One region of the Pseudochelatococcus sp. genome, then DNA from elsewhere that is predicted to be linked to it. Evidence: predicted binding sites of a transcription regulator. Region 1 holds the regulator's gene; the other holds the start of a gene.

Region 1 (7,869 bases):
ATCGTCGCTCACTGCGTATTTCCCTCCGATATGCCCGTTTCGATGCCGATTTCGGCCGGGTCGATGTCGTAATGGCGCGAGCAGAACTCGCAGGTGACGCCGATGCGCCCGTCCTCGCCCACCATGGCCCGCCTGTCGTCGTCGTCGAAGCGCGACAGCGTGGCGAGGATGCGGTCGCGATCGCAGCGGCAGGCTTCCCGCACCGGCTGCGCCTCGAACACGCGCACGCCCCGCTCGTGGAACAGCCGGTACAGCAGCCGCTCGCTCGACACCGTGGAATCGATCAGTTCATGATCCTCCACCGTTTCGGCCAGCAGATGCGCCTCCCGCCAGCGGTCATCGGCATCCTCGTCCTGCGCCTCCGTGGAAGCCCGCGCGGCGCCCGCGCCGGTCGGCGGCAGGAACTGCACCATCACGCCGCCGGCGCGATAACCGGTGCGGCGCGCCTCGCCCGCACCGGACGTCTCCTCGCCCACCGCGAGCCGCACATGCGTCGGAATCTGTTCGGACTGGCGAAAATACGTATGCGCCGCCGCCTCGAAGTCGTCCCCCTCGAGAGCGACGATGCCCTGATAGCGCGACATGGCCGCGCCCTGATCGATGGTGAGCGCGAGATGGCCGGAGCCGAGCAGCGCGCCGGTGCCGGTTTCGCCCGCCGCTTCCGCCGCCGCGAGGCGCTCGGCGTCGAACGTCGCGCAGGCGCGCAGCCTGTCGGGCGTGTCGAAATCGACCACGACCATGCCGACCGGCCCGTCGGAGCGCGTCTGCAACTGAAACTGCCCCTCGAACTTCAGCGCCGATCCGAGCAGCACCGCCAGCGCCGCGGCCTCTCCCACCACGCGCGACACCGCGGGCGGATAACCGTGGCGCGACAGGATGAGATCGATCGACGGCCCGAGCCGCACAGCGCGCCCGCGCACATCGAGCCCTTCGACGGCGAACGGCAGCACGCTGTCATCCGCGCCCTCGGCAGGCCCCGCGTGGAAGCCGTCCCGCACGCGCTCCTGTCCGCTCGCCACGCTCACCGCCCTCCGTCGGCGGCCGGCGCGGTGACGCCGAAGCACCAGGCCAGAACGCCCTTTTGCGCGTGCAGACGATTCTCGGCCTCATCGAACACGACCGACTGCGGCCCGTCCATCACCGCATCCGTCACTTCCTCGCCGCGATGGGCCGGCAGACAATGCATGAAGATCGCATCCTTGCCGGCGGCCGCCATCAGCCTCTCATTGACCTGATAGGGACGCAGCAGATTGTGGCGATAGCGCTCGTCGTCGTCGCCCATCGACACCCAGCAATCGGTGACGACGGCATCCGCCCCCTTCACCGCCTCGAACGGATCATCGGTCACGAGCACCTCGGCGCCCTGCCCCCCCGCCCATTTGACGAGATCCGCGCGCGGCGCAAGCCCGGGCGGCGTCGCCACCGCGATGCGGAAGTCGAGCCGCGCGGCGGCCTGAATCCACGATGTCAACACATTGTTGGAATCGCCGGTCCACGCCACCGTGCGCCCCTTGATGGGGCCGCGGTGCTCCTCGAAAGTCATCACATCCGCCATGATCTGGCAGGGATGCGACAGCTTGGTGAGGCCGTTGATCACCGGAACCGAGGCATATTCCGCCAGTTCGAGCATCGCGGCGTGATCGAGAATGCGGATCATGATCGCATCGACGAAACGCGACAGCACGCGCGCCGTATCGGGGATCGACTCCCCCCGGCCGAGCTGCATCTCGGCGCCGGTCAGCATGATCGGCTCGCCGCCGAGCTCCCGGAAACCGACATCGAAGGAGACGCGCGTGCGGGTGGAGGGCTTGTCGAAGATCATCGCCAGCACCTTGCCGGCCAGCGGGCGGCTGGCCTGCGGCCCGCCTTTCACGCGCCCCGCCTTGATGGCGGCGCCGAGATCGAGCACCGCGCGCACCTCTTCGCCCGAGAAATCGCCGAGATCGAGAAAATGCCGCACCTTCCGGCCTTCCGTGGCTCCGTTGCCGTTACTCATCCTGCCTGTCTTTCGTCTGCTTTTCCTGCGTCCGGTTCCGCCTGAAGAGTTTGCGCCCGAAACGTCTGCGCCACTTCGCCGAGCCCCGCGACGGCCTCTCCGATCTCCGCCTCGCCGATGATGAGCGGCGGCAGCAAGCGCACCACGTTATCCCCCGCCGCGATCACGACAAGCCGGCGCGCAAGCGCTGCCTTGACGAACTCCGTGTTCGGCACCTTGAGCTTGAGGCCGAGCATCAGCCCCTCGCCGCGCACATCCTCGAACACGTCGGGAAAGGCGTCCTTCAGTTCCGCGAGCCGCTGGCGGAAGAGGCCGGCCTTCTCCTGCACGCCCTCCAGGAAGCCGGGCGCGAGGATCTCGTCGAGCACGGCGTTGCCCACCGCCGCCGCCAGCGGATTGCCGCCGAAGGTGGTGCCGTGGGTGCCGAGCGTCATGCCCTTCGACGCCTCGCGCGTCGCGAGGCTCGCGCCCAGCGGGAAACCGCCGCCGATGCCCTTGGCGATGGCCACGATGTCCGGCGTGACGCCGGCCCATTCGTGGGCGAAAAGCTTGCCCGTGCGGCCGATACCGCATTGCACCTCGTCGAGGACCAGCAGCAGGCCGTTATCGTCGGCGATCTGGCGCAACCGGCGCAGGTCCTGCGGCGGCACGGCGCGAATGCCGCCCTCGCCCTGCACGGGCTCGATGAGAATGCCGGCGGTCTCGGGCCCGATCGCGGCGGCGAGCGCATCCCAATCGCCGAACGGCACCTGATCGAAACCCTCGACCTTCGGTCCGAAGCCCTCAAGGTATTTCTGCTGGCCGCCGGCCGCGATCGTGGCCAGCGTCCGCCCGTGAAAAGCGCCCTCGAAGGTGACGAGACGGAAGCGCTCGGGATGGCCGTTCGCGGCATGATACTTGCGCGCGGTCTTGATCGCGCATTCCAGCGCCTCCGCGCCGGAATTGGTGAAGAACACCGTATCGGCGAAGCTTGCGTCGACAAGCCGTTGCGCGAGGCGCTCCGCCTGCGGGTTCCGGAACAGGTTCGAGATGTGCCACAGCTTGCCGCCCTGCGCGCCGAGCGCAGCCAGCAATCCGGGGTGGTTATAGCCCAGCGCATTGACGCCGATGCCCGACCCCAGATCGAGATATCGCTGACCGTCGCGCGCCACGAGCCATACGCCCTCCCCGGTCTCGAAAACGACGTCGGCCCGCGCATAGGTTGGCAGAAGAGGCGATGTCAAGGCACCATACTCCAGAGAAGGCAGGCCGCGCGCGAAAGGCCGCCAGACGGCGCACGCGCCCCGGAAAACCCGCCGCCCGCGCCGGCCACCCGGCGACGGAAAACGGAAAAGCCGCCCCACAGGGCGGCAACTCCCTAGTATCTTATGATCGATGCCGCAGACATTCAAGTATAAACTCCGCCGCGCCCCGCCGTCGGCGCTCGCGGCGAAAAATTGCGAATTTCGCGCCATCGCCTTGATATCGCCCGCATTCACAGCATTCTTCGCGGCGTTCAAGGATTTGTTTACGATCTCTCCTGTGGGAAATTGCGCGCCAATCGACGCATGACTCTTGCCGGAGAGTCGCAGCATATTGTAGTTTCCCGCGTGAGAGCCACGGAATATCGTCCGGCTGCCTCTTCCAGCGTTTCCCATGAGGTGAACGTTGCGTCCGGCAATGAGTCGTTTGCCGGCGAAATGAGGGATTCCGTTTGGGCATCGAGGGATTCCCCGCGGGGCGTGGCGAGATGGAGCATGAATGATGAGCGATCCCGGCAACACCTGGACTGACGAGCGCGTCGAGCAACTGCGCAAGCTTTGGAGCGACGGGTTGAGCGCCAGCCAGATTGCGACGGAAATCGGCGGCGTCAGCCGCAATGCGGTGATCGGCAAGGTTCATCGTCTTGGCCTGTCGGGCCGCGCGAAGGCGCCGGCGGCGCAGACCGTCCGCGCGCCGCGCAAGCCGCCGCAGGCTGCCGAGCCGCTCGCGCCCGCCCCGCGCCAGGTTCCGCCGGCGGCCATCGTTCCTCCCGCCCCGGCGCCGCAGCCCATGGCGCCGACCTTCGGCAACGCCGCGCTCGCGGCCGCGCCGCTGGCCGTGGAACCGGATGAGGATCCCGTCCGCAGCCCGGCCGCCGATCTCGTGCCGGTCACGCGCGAGAATGTCGTTGTGCCGATTTCCGAGCGTGTCACCATCATGGATTTGCGCGAGTACATGTGCCGCTGGCCGGTGGGCGATCCCACGTCGCCGAATTTCCGCTTCTGCGGCGCGCGGGCGGTGATCGGCATGCCCTATTGCGCGCATCACGCCAGCATCGCCTACCAGCCCGTTCTCGATCGCCGCCGGGACCGCAAGCGCGCCTGAGCCGGGGCCGCCCCATCACGGCAAAAGAAGAAAGCCGCCGGACGATCCGGCGGCTTTTGCATGAGCCCGCACCGGGCAAAATCCTTCCGGCGGGACGGTCGCAAAGCGCTCTACTCGGCGCGCGCGAATGTCTCGTCGAAAGCATAGCCCGCGCCGCGCACGGTGCGGATCGGATCGGGGCTGCGGGCGCGGTTGATGGCCTTGCGCAACCGTCCGACATGCACATCCACCGTGCGCTCGTCGATATAGACATCGTGGCCCCATACGCCATCGAGCAATTGCTCGCGGGTGAAGACGCGGCCGGGGCTCTGCATCAGGAACTCGAGCAGCTTGAACTCGGTCGGCCCCAGGTGCAACTCGCGGCCGTTGCGGCGCACGCGCCGGGTTTCCCGGTCGAGCTCGATGTCGCCCGCCAGCAGCAGTGTCGCCACATGACCAGGCTTCGTGCGCCGCAGCAGCGCGCGCACGCGCGCCAGCAGTTCCGGCACGGAGAAAGGCTTGACGACGTAATCGTCGGCGCCCGTGGCGAGTCCCCTCACCCGTTCGCCCTCCTCGCCGCGCGCCGTCAGCATGATGATCGGCAGGCGTTCGGTGTCGCCGCGCGCACGCACGCGCCGGCACAGCTCGATGCCGGAGAGGCCCGGCAACATCCAGTCCAGCAGAACCAGGTCGGGAACCTGCTCCCGGAGCCGGATCTCCGCTTCGTCGCCGCGTCCGACACTGTCGACGAAGTAGCCTTCGGCTTCGAGGTTGTAACGAAGAAGCAGCGCCAGCGGCTCTTCGTCCTCCACGATGAGAATGCGTGGTCCTACCATGATATCCTCGTGGAACCGCCCGCAACCATTGCGAGACATCGAATCTTCACGTGCTCAGGCTACACTGTCCTCATCGGCAATTCGGCGGAGGTTGTCGCGCGGAGACGCCGCGCAACGCGAGCAACCCCTTCGGACCGTTCTCCGAAAGGATCATGTGCGCTTGCGGCATATGAGGATGACCGGTGCATCGCCCGAGCTGTCCATCTTTCCCTGTACGTTCCACCTGACCCCTCGGGACGGCGCATCCCGCGAGGCTGCGCAAGCAGAGCCCGCCTTGACGGCGCACGGCCCCGGAGCGCCGTGGGGTACTCCGGGACCTGCCGCCTTCAGAGCGTTGCGGTCGTGGCGAAGCTCGTGGTGTCGCCCTTGGGGCGCTCACCCGCAAGCGTCTCGCCCGTGGTCAGGAAGTAGATCGTCTCGGCGATGTTGGTCGTGTGGTCGCCGATGCGCTCGATGTTCTTGGCAAGGAACAACAGATGCGTGCAGAACGTGATGTTGCGCGTGTCTTCCATCATATAGGTGAGAAGCTCGCGGAACACCGAGTTGTAGAGCGCGTCGATACGGTCGTCGCCGTTCCAGACGTCGAGCGCCTTCTTTTCGTCGCGCTGGGCATAGGCGTCGAGAACGTCCTTGAGCTGCGCCTGCACGAGATCGCTCATGTGCTGGACGCCGACGACGATCTTGGCCGGCTGCAACTCGCTGCTGATGGCCAGGACGCGCTTCGCCGTGTTCTTCGCCAGATCGCCGATACGCTCGACATCTCCGGCCACGCGGATGGCCGAGACGATATCCCGCAGATCGACCGCGACCGGCTGGCGGCGGGCGATGGTGGACACCGCAAGATCCTCGATCTCGCGTTGCAGGTTGTCGAGACGCACGTCGGCATCGATGACCTGTTGGGCGAGGGCGACGTCGCGGCGCACCAGCGCGCGCGTGGAATCATCCAGTTGCTTCTCGGCAATGCCCCCCATCTCGGCGATCTTGCTGCGCAAGAGTTCGAGATCGGCGTCGAAGGAAGTTACAATATGTTCGGCCATCACCAAATATCCCTGTCTGAAGGCGGCACGGGCGATGCGGCGCACCGCCCGGTCCATACGCCCGATCAGCCGAAGCGGCCCGTGATGTAGTCCTGCGTGCGCTTGTCCTGCGGCGCGGTGAAGATCTTCGTCGTTTCCGCGAATTCCACCAGCTCGCCCAGATACATGAACGCCGTGAACTGCGACACGCGCGCCGCCTGCTGCATGTTATGCGTCACGATGGCGATCGTGTAGTCTTCCTTCAGCTCGTCGATCAGCTCCTCGACTTTGGACGTCGAGATCGGATCGAGCGCCGAGCACGGCTCGTCGAACAGGATGACCTCGGGCTTCACGGCAACGGTGCGGGCGATGCACAGGCGCTGCTGCTGGCCGCCCGAAAGGCTCTGGCCGGAAGCGTTGAGCTTGTCCTTGACCTCGTCCCAGATGGCGGCGCGGCGCAGGGAGGATTCGACGCGCTCGTCCATTTCCGCCTTGCTCAGGCTTTCGTAGAGGCGGACGCCGAAGGCGATGTTGTCGTAGATCGACATCGGAAACGGCGTCGGCTTCTGGAACACCATGCCGACCTTGGCGCGCAGGGCGTTCAGGTCCTGGTTGGGAACGAGCACGTTCTGCCCGTCCACCAGCACCTCGCCCTCGGCCCGCTGGCCGGGGTAAAGATCGTACATGCGGTTCAGGACGCGCAGCAGCGTCGACTTGCCGCAACCCGAGGGGCCGATGAAGGCGGTGACGATCCGGTCGTACAGCGGCAGATTGATGCCCTTCAGCGCCAGCGTGCTGCCGTAGTAGAACTTCAGATTGCGAACCGAAACCTTTTCGGTGAGGGGGCCGGCGGGGATCGCCGGCGGCACCGGTTGCGTGGCGCTCTGGGTGGTCATTTCTTCTTCCTCGTGGAGAGAGCGCGAGCCGAAATGCTCATCGCAAGAACCGTAAAGGTGATAAGCAGGGCGCCCGTCCATGCAAGCTGCTGCATGTTCTCGTCAGGCGTCTTGGTGAAGTTGTAGATCACGACCGGCAGGCTGGCGATCGGCTGCGTCATGTCCCAGCTCAGGAAGTTGTTGCTGAGCGCGGTGAACAGCAGCGGCGCGGTTTCGCCGCTCACCCGCGCCACCGCCAGCAGGACGCCGGTGACGATGCCCGCGAGCGCCGCCTTGTAGGCGACCTGACGGATCACGATCGAGCGCGGCAGCCCCAGCGCGGTCGCGGCCTCGCGCAACTGGCCGGGCACGAGCAGCAGCATGTCCTCGGTCGTGCGCACCACGACGGGGATCACGATCACGGCCAGCGCCGCAGCGCCCGCCCAGCCCGAGAAGCCCCCGAACGGCGCCACCAGAACCTCGTAGATGAACAGGCCGATGACGATCGACGGCGCGGAAAGCAGGATGTCGTTGATGAAGCGCACGACGTTCGTCAGCTTGTCGTAGCGGCCGTATTCCGCCATGTATGTGCCGGCGAGCACGCCGAGCGGCGTGCCGATGAGCACGGCGACGAAGGTCATCATGATGGAGCCGATGATGGCGTTCAACAGGCCGCCGCCGACGGAGCCCATGCTCGGCGTGATTTCCGTGAACACGGCGGCGGACAGGCCGGAGAAGCCTTCCCACACCAGCACGCCCAGGATCAGCAGCAGCCACAGGATGCCGAACAGCGCGGCGGACGTGCAAAGGCCCATGGTGAT
Region 2 (7,869 bases), on a different contig from region 1:
AGCAGACCGGCGAAGCCGATGTCGCCCGCCTCCAGCGTCACCGGCAGGACGATGCCGCTTTCCCGGGTGAAGACGGAAGCCGCGACCTTCGCGCCGACATAGCCGAGCCCCACGCCCAACCCCACACCGAGGCCGATAAGCAGCAACAGTTCCACCCACACCACGCCGAAGATGGCCCCGCGCGGCGCGCCGAGCGCGCGAAGGGCGCCGATTTGCCGCCGGCGCTGGGACAGATGCACCACGGACACCAGCACGACCGCCGCGCCGACGAGCGCCTGCGTGCCGATGGCGATCGCCGTCAACACCAGCCGGGCATCGCCGAGCGTCGCATAAAGGCGCGTGAGCACCTCGGCCGGAAACACGCCGACCGTCGTATCCGCGCGATATTCCTGCCGGATCTGGTAGGCGTTGGCGATCGATCGCGGTTTCACGATGATGGCGGGCACGCCGGGAATGTCATCGTGCCACGGCGGGCCGAGATGATCCGCCGCCGCGTGGTCCTGCGCGCCATCGTGGTCATGGTCGTGGTCGTCCGCTTCCGCGGTTCCCGCGCTTGCCGGCGCTCCCATGCCGTGAATGCTCCAGACGGTCTCGATGGGCACGAGAATCGCCCGGTCCCACGGCGTGCCGGTGGGCGCGAGGCGGCCTGTCACGGTATAGGCGAGTTCGTCGTGGCTGTGCCCGCCCTCGCCGGGCTGGCCATGGATGGGCTTTACCGTGTCGCCCTGCCGCAGATCGACCAGCGCGCCGATCACGGCGTCCGTCCGTCCGCGGAAGATCTCGCCCTCGGCGAGCGGGCGCTGGCCCTTGTCGGTCAGAAACTCGTTCGTGGTGCCGACGATGGGCGAGCCCTGAAACGAATCGCCGAACCCCACCGGCGCAGCCCAGGCGACGCGCGGATCCTCGGACAACTTCTTCAGCACCGCGCCCGGCAGCAGCGTGAGCGGAGCCGGCTGGAGGAACACCGAACTCAGCACGAGCTGCGTCTCGCTGCCGGCCGCGCCGACGATGACGTCGAAACGATCGGCGGCGCGGGCGCTGCCAAGGCGCAGGGCGCGCTCCTGAATGCCGACCGCGATACCGAGCGCCGTCGCAAGGCCGATCAGCAGCACGATCACCAGCGAGCCGGCCCAAAGACGGCGCAGATCGGCCAGAATGAAACGAACCGGAATCATGGCGTCACCTGCTCCTGCTGCGCGGCCTGGGTCGTATCCTCGACGATGCGCCCGGCGACCAGCCGCAGCCGGCGCGGCAGGCGCGCGGCAAGGCGCGGGTCGTGCGTGACGGCGATCAGCGTGGCCTTCTCCTCGGCGGCGAGCTCCGTCAGCAAATCGCCAACCACGGCGCCGCTCGCGACGTCGAGGCTCGCCGTGGGTTCGTCGGCAACCAGCACGGCCGGCTTGCCGAGCAGCGCACGCGCCACCGCGACGCGCTGCATCTCGCCGCGCGACATGGTTTCGATGCGCTGGCCGTGCCGTTTCAGCCCGACGCGCTCCAGCAGCGCCGCGGCGCGCTGCCGCAGCGCGGCCGGCACCGACAGCACGCGGAAGCGAACCGGCAGCAGCACGTTCTCGATGGCGCTGAGGCCCGGAAACAGGTGGAACTCCTGCATGACGAGCCCGACATGCGTGGCGCGCCACGCATCGCGCTGCGATTCGGAAAGGCGCGCGAGATCGGTGTCTCCCCACCGCACGATACCCCGGTCGGGCTTTTCGAGGCCGGTGATGACATTGATCAGCGTCGTCTTGCCGGACCCGGACGGGCCGGTGACGACGACGTTCTCGCCGGGCGCGATCTCGAGTTTCGCGATGTCGAGCACCGGTGCGTCGAGGCCCGGAAAGCTCACCCTCACGTCGGAAAGGAACAGCGCGGTCATCAGATGGACCTGAACCTGGCCTGCGTCAGACGCAGCTGGCTGACGAAGCCGGTTTCGGGGTCGGTCCACGACCCGATCTCCAGCGTGCCCGTGACCTCGATGGTCTGGTTGGACTGCACGAAGGTCTGCTTGTCGCCCAGATAGACGACAACGATGTCCTCCGGCCAGTCGGCATCCGACGAGCAGAAGGGGCACAGCGCCATCGGCATCTTCGTGAGCACGAAGAACTTGGATTCGGCCTTCAGCGGCGGCGCCATGAAACCGCGCATCGATACCCGCTTGCCCGTGAACGTCTTGACGCGCTCTGAAAACTCCAGCCCCAGGGCCGAGAATTTGCCGTAGAGCTGCTCGAACGTCAGCGTATTGTCATCCGCGCGGGCGGGAGCCAGGAAGCCCGGCAAGGCGAGCGCGGCGGCCGCGCCCAGCCCCGCGCGCACGACATCGCGCCGCGACGGTTGACCGTATATTGATGACGAAAGTTTCATGCCAGCCTCCGATAGCCATCCCGCACCGATGCCGGAAAAGCCGATGCCTCTCGCGGGCAGATGTCGGACAACCGCAACGGAACGTCCATTCAATTCTCGTTTACCCATCACAGAAAAGCGGAAACAACACATTGCGACAACGCAACATCATTGCGCCCTAGCGTTTTCGCCATTCCCACAATACAAAATCCGGGCGGTTTCCCGCCCGGATCGAAACGCGGTATCGCCTGATTACTGCTTGGCGCCGAGCGCGAGGGCGTCGACAACCACGCGGTAAACGTCCGAGTTCTCCATGTAACCCTTCAGGTTCTCGGAGCCGGGACCCTGCGACTGCAGCACCACGTCGTCGACGGCATGCACGCCGGTGTCGCCGTCACGCGGGATGTTGCCGATGCGCAGCACGGCGCCGGGGATGTCCTTGTACTGCTCGTTGGCGACGTACTGGTCCTTCTCGTTCTTGATCGCGGGAACGAAGGGGCCGTCGAGCTTCGGACGCCACGTCTCGTAGTAGTCCGGGAAGTTGTTGGCGAAGATGGCGAGACGCTTGCTGACGTTGATGTCGTCAGGATAGGTGTCGCCGTCCTTGTCCTCGTAGTTCGGGAAGCCGGCGTCCTGATAGGTGCCGACCTTCTCGCGCATCTCCTCGCCCGGCTTGTTGTCGTCGATCGTGCCGATGAGGGCAACGCCGTGGGTGTGGTCGGCGGTGACGATGATCAGCGTGTCGGGGTTCTTCTCGGCGAACTCGCGCGCAACGCCGATGGCGTTGTCGAACTCGATCGTCTCGACGACGGCGCGGTCCCAGTCGAGCGGGTGCGACATCTTGTCGACGGAAGCGCCCTCGACCATCAGCACGAAGCCGTCTTCGTTCTTCGACAGCACGTCGAGCGCCGCCTTCGTCATGTCCACGAGACCGGGCTGGTTCGGGAACTTGCCGACCGAACCCTTCTTGAGGAACTGACGGTCGAGCAGCGTATCCATGTTGCCGGTGTGGAACAGGCCGAGGACCTTGCCGGAGTTCGTCTCGGCGGCGGCCTTGATCAGCTCGTCGCGGTCGGTGGCGACGGCGAAGCCTTCGTCACGGAACTTGGCGATGTAGTCGATGTCGTCCTTGCGCTTGGAGCCGGGCGTGGACTGCGGCAGGAAGTAGGCCGAGCCGCCGCCGAGCAGCACGTCGGGAAGCACGGCGAAGTGCATGCCGACGATCTTGTCCTTGTCGGCGCGCTTGCGGGTGTTGGAGACGAGCGCCGCCGGGGTCGCGTCTTCCACCTCGGCGGTGGTGACGATGCCGAGCTTCTTGTTCGGCGCGGCGCGGCGCAGCGCCTGGCCCAGGGTTTCCTGCTTCGGATGCTCGAGCGAGTCCTTGGCGCGGCTGAGATAGACGCCGAGCGCGTTCACCGCCGACTTGTGGCCGGTGAAGTAGGCGGACGCCGTGTTCGCGCTGTCGGCGGCGATCGAGTCGGTGCTCGACGTGCCGATGAAAGCGAGGTTCGGCAGGTAGTCCATGTTCAGCTTGGCGTTCGCCTTGCCCTCGGTGTTGCCGCGCGACATGACGCGGGCAGCCGTGCGGTGGGCGACCGACATGCCGTCGGCGATGAGGAAGATCACGTTCTTCGCGACGGGCGTCTCGGCGGTGCCGTAAACTTCCCACGTCACGGTCTTCGCGGGCGCGCCGGCGACGCTGGCCTCGATCTTGTAGGTGCCGGGCTTGGTGATGACGACGTCGTCCAGGCGGACGGCCGAAGCATCAGCGTCCTTTTCCTTCTCGATGAACTCGGCCTTCTTGCCGAGAACCGAGGCATAATCCTCGCCGTTCACCAGAATCTTGACGTCGGCTTCCTTCACGACCTCGGGAAACTCGACCTTGAAATCGAACTTCGAGCCGGAAAGGATCGTCGCGCGATCGATCGGATAGATCGTCTGCGCACCAGCGACGCCCGGCACAAGCGCCACGGCCGTCGCGACCAACCAATAATGTCGCATGCTGAAATTCCCCGCGTTTGCAGAAACACTTAGCCTATCCGCGCCGACACGGCGTCACGCACGGCGGCATTGCCGGGACAGTAGAAATGCCGCATGTCAGGCAGATGACCGAATGCGAAAAAGCGGAGAAATACTTTACATTCCAACATGGATACATAATAACGTTTCATTATGAAATGTTATTACATTAAGCACCCTGCAAGGCCGCCACGATTACTGAAACCTGTTGTTGCGCGGAAAGCCCTTCGGCGGCAGGCGGCCGCCATCGGCGCGGTTGCCGAGCCAGGCGCGGATATCGGCTTCCGGCACGGTCCATGTCCGGCCGGAAGTATCCGTCCACGTCAAGCCGTCCGCAAGGTTGAAGACGCGCGCATCGGCGATGCCGCCGTCGCCGTAACGTTGCAGGCGCACGCCGCGGCCGCGCGCCATTTCCGGCACCTGCGTCAGCGGAAACACGAGGAGCTTCCGGTTTTCGCCGACGACGGCGACGTGATCGCCGCGCACGGGGACGCACAGGCGCGCACGGTCCTTGCCGGCGGCGTCGAGATTCAGCACCTGCTTGCCCTTGCGGGTGTTGGCCACGATGTCATCCGCCGGCGCGACGAAACCGCGCCCGTCGGAAGCGACCAGCAACAGTTTCTCGCCCGGAACATACGGAAAAGCGGCGACGATGCCGGCATTCTCGTCGATATCCGCCATCAGCCGCAGCGGATCGCCGACGCCGCGTCCGCCCGGCAGCTTCGCGGCGTCGAGGGTGTAGACGCGCCCGTCATCCGCCAGCACCAGGATGCGCGCCGTCGTCTCCGTCGCGAACGACAGGAACAGCCCGTCGTCGCCTTTGAACTGAAGGCTTGACAGATCGACACCGTGCCCCTTCAGCGCCCTGATCCAGCCCTTGACGGACAGCACGACCGTGATCGGCTCCCGCTCGACCATCGCTCCGGTCAGATCGACGTCGGCCGTTTCCGGCGCCTCGGCGAAGGTGGTGCGCCGCTTGCCGAGCGCGGTTTCCGGGCCGAAAAGCTTGCGCACCTCGCGCACCTCGCCGGCCACGACCTTCCATTGCTTTTCGTCGGAAGCGAGCAGCGCCTCGATGCCGGCGCGTTCCTCCGTCAGCTTTTCGTGCTCGCGGCGCAGTTCCATCTCCTCCAGCTTGCGCAGCGAGCGCAGGCGGGTGTTGAGAATGGCCTCCGCCTGCATGTCGGTCAGCGAAAAGGCCGCGATCAGCGCAGGCTTCGCCTCGTCCTCCTCGCGGATAATCCTGATCACGCGGTCGAGATCGAGATAGATGATCAGCAGGCCGTCGAGAATTTCGAGGCGGCGCACGATCTCGCCCAGCCGGAAGCGGGAGCGGCGCAGCAGCACCTCGCGGCGGTGGCCGAGCCATTCGCGCAGCACCTCGGCGAGATCGAGCACCTTCGGTATCTGCCCGCCTGCCAGCACGTTGAGGTTGAGCGGCAGGCGCGATTCGAGTTCCGTCAGCCGGAACAGCGACTCCATCATCAGCACGTCGTCGACGGCCCTGGTGCGCGGCTCGATGACGATGCGGATGTCCTCCGCCGATTCGTCGCGGATATCGGCGACCAGCGGCAGCTTCTTCGCCAGCAACAGATCGGCGGTCTTCTCGATGAGCCGCCCCTTCGTCACGCCGTAGGGAATCTCGGTGACGACAGCCAGCCACTGGCCGCGCGCGCCCTCTTCCCGCGACCAGCGGGCGCGGACGCGAAAGCCGCCCCGCCCCGTGCGGTAGGCCTCGGCGATGGTGGCGCGATCGTCGACGATCACGCCGCCGGTGGGCAGGTCCGGCCCCTGCACGAAGGTCAGCAGGCTGTCGACATCCGCCTGCGGGTGCGCGATCAGGTAAAGCGCGGCGTCGCACAGCTCGGCCGCGTTGTGGGGCGGAATGGACGTCGCCATGCCGACCGCGATGCCCTGCGCGCCGTTCGCCAGCAGGTTGGGAAACGCGGCCGGCAACACGATCGGCTCGCGATTCGTTTCGTCGTAGGTATCGCGAAAATCGACGGCGTCCTCGTCGATGCCCTGCAACAGCAACTGGGCGACGGTGGTGAGCCGCGCCTCGGTATAACGCATGGCGGCGGCGTTATCGCCGTCGATATTGCCGAAATTGCCCTGCCCCTCGATCAGCGGATAGCGCTGGGCGAAATCCTGCGCGAGCCGCACCAGCGCGTCGTAGATCGACTGGTCGCCATGCGGATGGAACTGGCCCATGACATCGCCCACGACGCGCGCGGACTTCTTGAACCCGGCGCCCGGATCGAGCCGCAGCAGCCGCATGCCGTACAGAATGCGCCTGTGCACGGGCTTGAGGCCGTCGCGCGCATCCGGCAAGGCGCGATGCATGATGGTGGAGAGCGCATAGGCGAGATAGCGCTCCTCCAGCGCGGCGCGCAGGGCGACTTCCTCCACGTTGCCGTCATGGCCGCCCGCCGGCGGCAGATCCGCTTTCTTGCCCATCGAATCCCTGAAACCCGCCCCGATCCCGCACGCGAGCACGCCGTCATGTCACGGAAACGACGGCATGCTCCAAGTTGTCGATTGCGGGCACATCCCGATCGATCGGATGATTCCATCCGACCGAAATATGCCCGGCGCGAACATATACCGAACGATATCCGCCGCCGCAAGCCGTCATTCCAGCAGGGCGAGGAAGCGGGCGCGCGCGTCCGGCAACGGCGCATCGCGCGGGGCGAAGAGATGACGCGCGAGGAAGTGGCCGGTGAGCGCAAAACCCTGCCGCACGGCGTCAACGCCGGGATGGCCCGCGCCCGCCATGAAGCCCCGCCCGCTGTCGGCATCCCGCAGGAAGGCGGGCAGCGGCAGCAGCCTGTCATGGTAGGACGCGCCCGCGCGCAGCGACACCGCCCGGCCCGATCTTGGCGACACATAGACCAGTTCCTGCGTCGCGCCGGTGACGGCGCATTGCGCCAGATCGAGGCCGAAGCCGAATTCCGCCAGCAGCGCCAGTTCGAAGCGCACCAGCAGAACCGGGGCGACGTGCGGATCGTCGAGATGATCGAGCACCACCAGGGCGGCGTCGTAGAGGGCGGGATGGGGATCGTGCTCCGGCAGCAGCCGCAGCAGCGCGGCGAGCAGGCCGAGGCCGTTGAGCGACAGCGGCGAATCGAGAAAGCGCGCCGCGCGCGAGACCGTGCCCTCGACGCGGTAGTGCCCCAACTGGTTCTCGATGCGTCCCTGCCACGCGGCCGCGACCGAATTGCCCGGCTGGAGCACGGGTTGCAGGCGCGGCGAACGGCCGCCCCGCACCAGCCCGGCGTGACGGCCGCGCGCGCGCGTCAGCAGATCGAGGATGACGCTCGTCTCCCCGTGCCGCCTGATGCCGAGCACGATGCCTTCGTCCTGCCATTGCATGCCGCTTCATAACATGAATCGTGCGCCGCGCCGCGCCGTGCTATGGGGCATGCTCGACTCTGGGGGCTTTTGGGCGGCGTTTCCGCCGTGGAGTGAAAATTGTCGCCTGACAATCATGCGAAAAAAATCGTCGCCGTC

The links. Region 1 encodes PhoB, which activates phosphate uptake and scavenging genes when phosphate is short. Its sites were predicted from a motif close to TGTCATNNANCTGTCAT; they were not measured.
Region 2: a site for PhoB is predicted at 4,435-4,451, ahead of ACOYJQ_RS06985 (alkaline phosphatase). Genes of this name have one in related genera too.

The regions. Positions count from the first base shown of each region.
Region 1 is NZ_JBMNUS010000007.1:71,576-79,444, forward strand. Features, by position in the region: gene ACOYJQ_RS11710 (alkylphosphonate utilization protein) at 1-12, opposite strand, end outside; gene ACOYJQ_RS11715 (Hsp33 family molecular chaperone) at 9-1,019, opposite strand; gene argF (ornithine carbamoyltransferase) at 1,022-1,996, opposite strand; gene ACOYJQ_RS11725 (aspartate aminotransferase family protein) at 1,993-3,219, opposite strand; gene ACOYJQ_RS11730 (GcrA family cell cycle regulator) at 3,740-4,342, shown strand; gene phoB (phosphate regulon transcriptional regulator PhoB) at 4,453-5,157, opposite strand; gene phoU (phosphate signaling complex protein PhoU) at 5,484-6,194, opposite strand; gene pstB (phosphate ABC transporter ATP-binding protein PstB) at 6,260-7,069, opposite strand; gene pstA (phosphate ABC transporter permease PstA) at 7,066-7,869, opposite strand, start outside.
Region 2 is NZ_JBMNUS010000003.1:123,466-131,334, reverse strand. Features, by position in the region: gene ACOYJQ_RS07000 (FtsX-like permease family protein) at 1-1,175, opposite strand, end outside; gene ACOYJQ_RS06995 (ABC transporter ATP-binding protein) at 1,172-1,876, opposite strand; gene ACOYJQ_RS06990 (hypothetical protein) at 1,876-2,361, opposite strand; gene ACOYJQ_RS06985 (alkaline phosphatase) at 2,593-4,341, opposite strand; gene parC (DNA topoisomerase IV subunit A) at 4,555-6,816, opposite strand; gene recO (DNA repair protein RecO) at 6,991-7,731, opposite strand; gene ACOYJQ_RS06970 (TIGR03862 family flavoprotein) at 7,831-7,869, shown strand, end outside.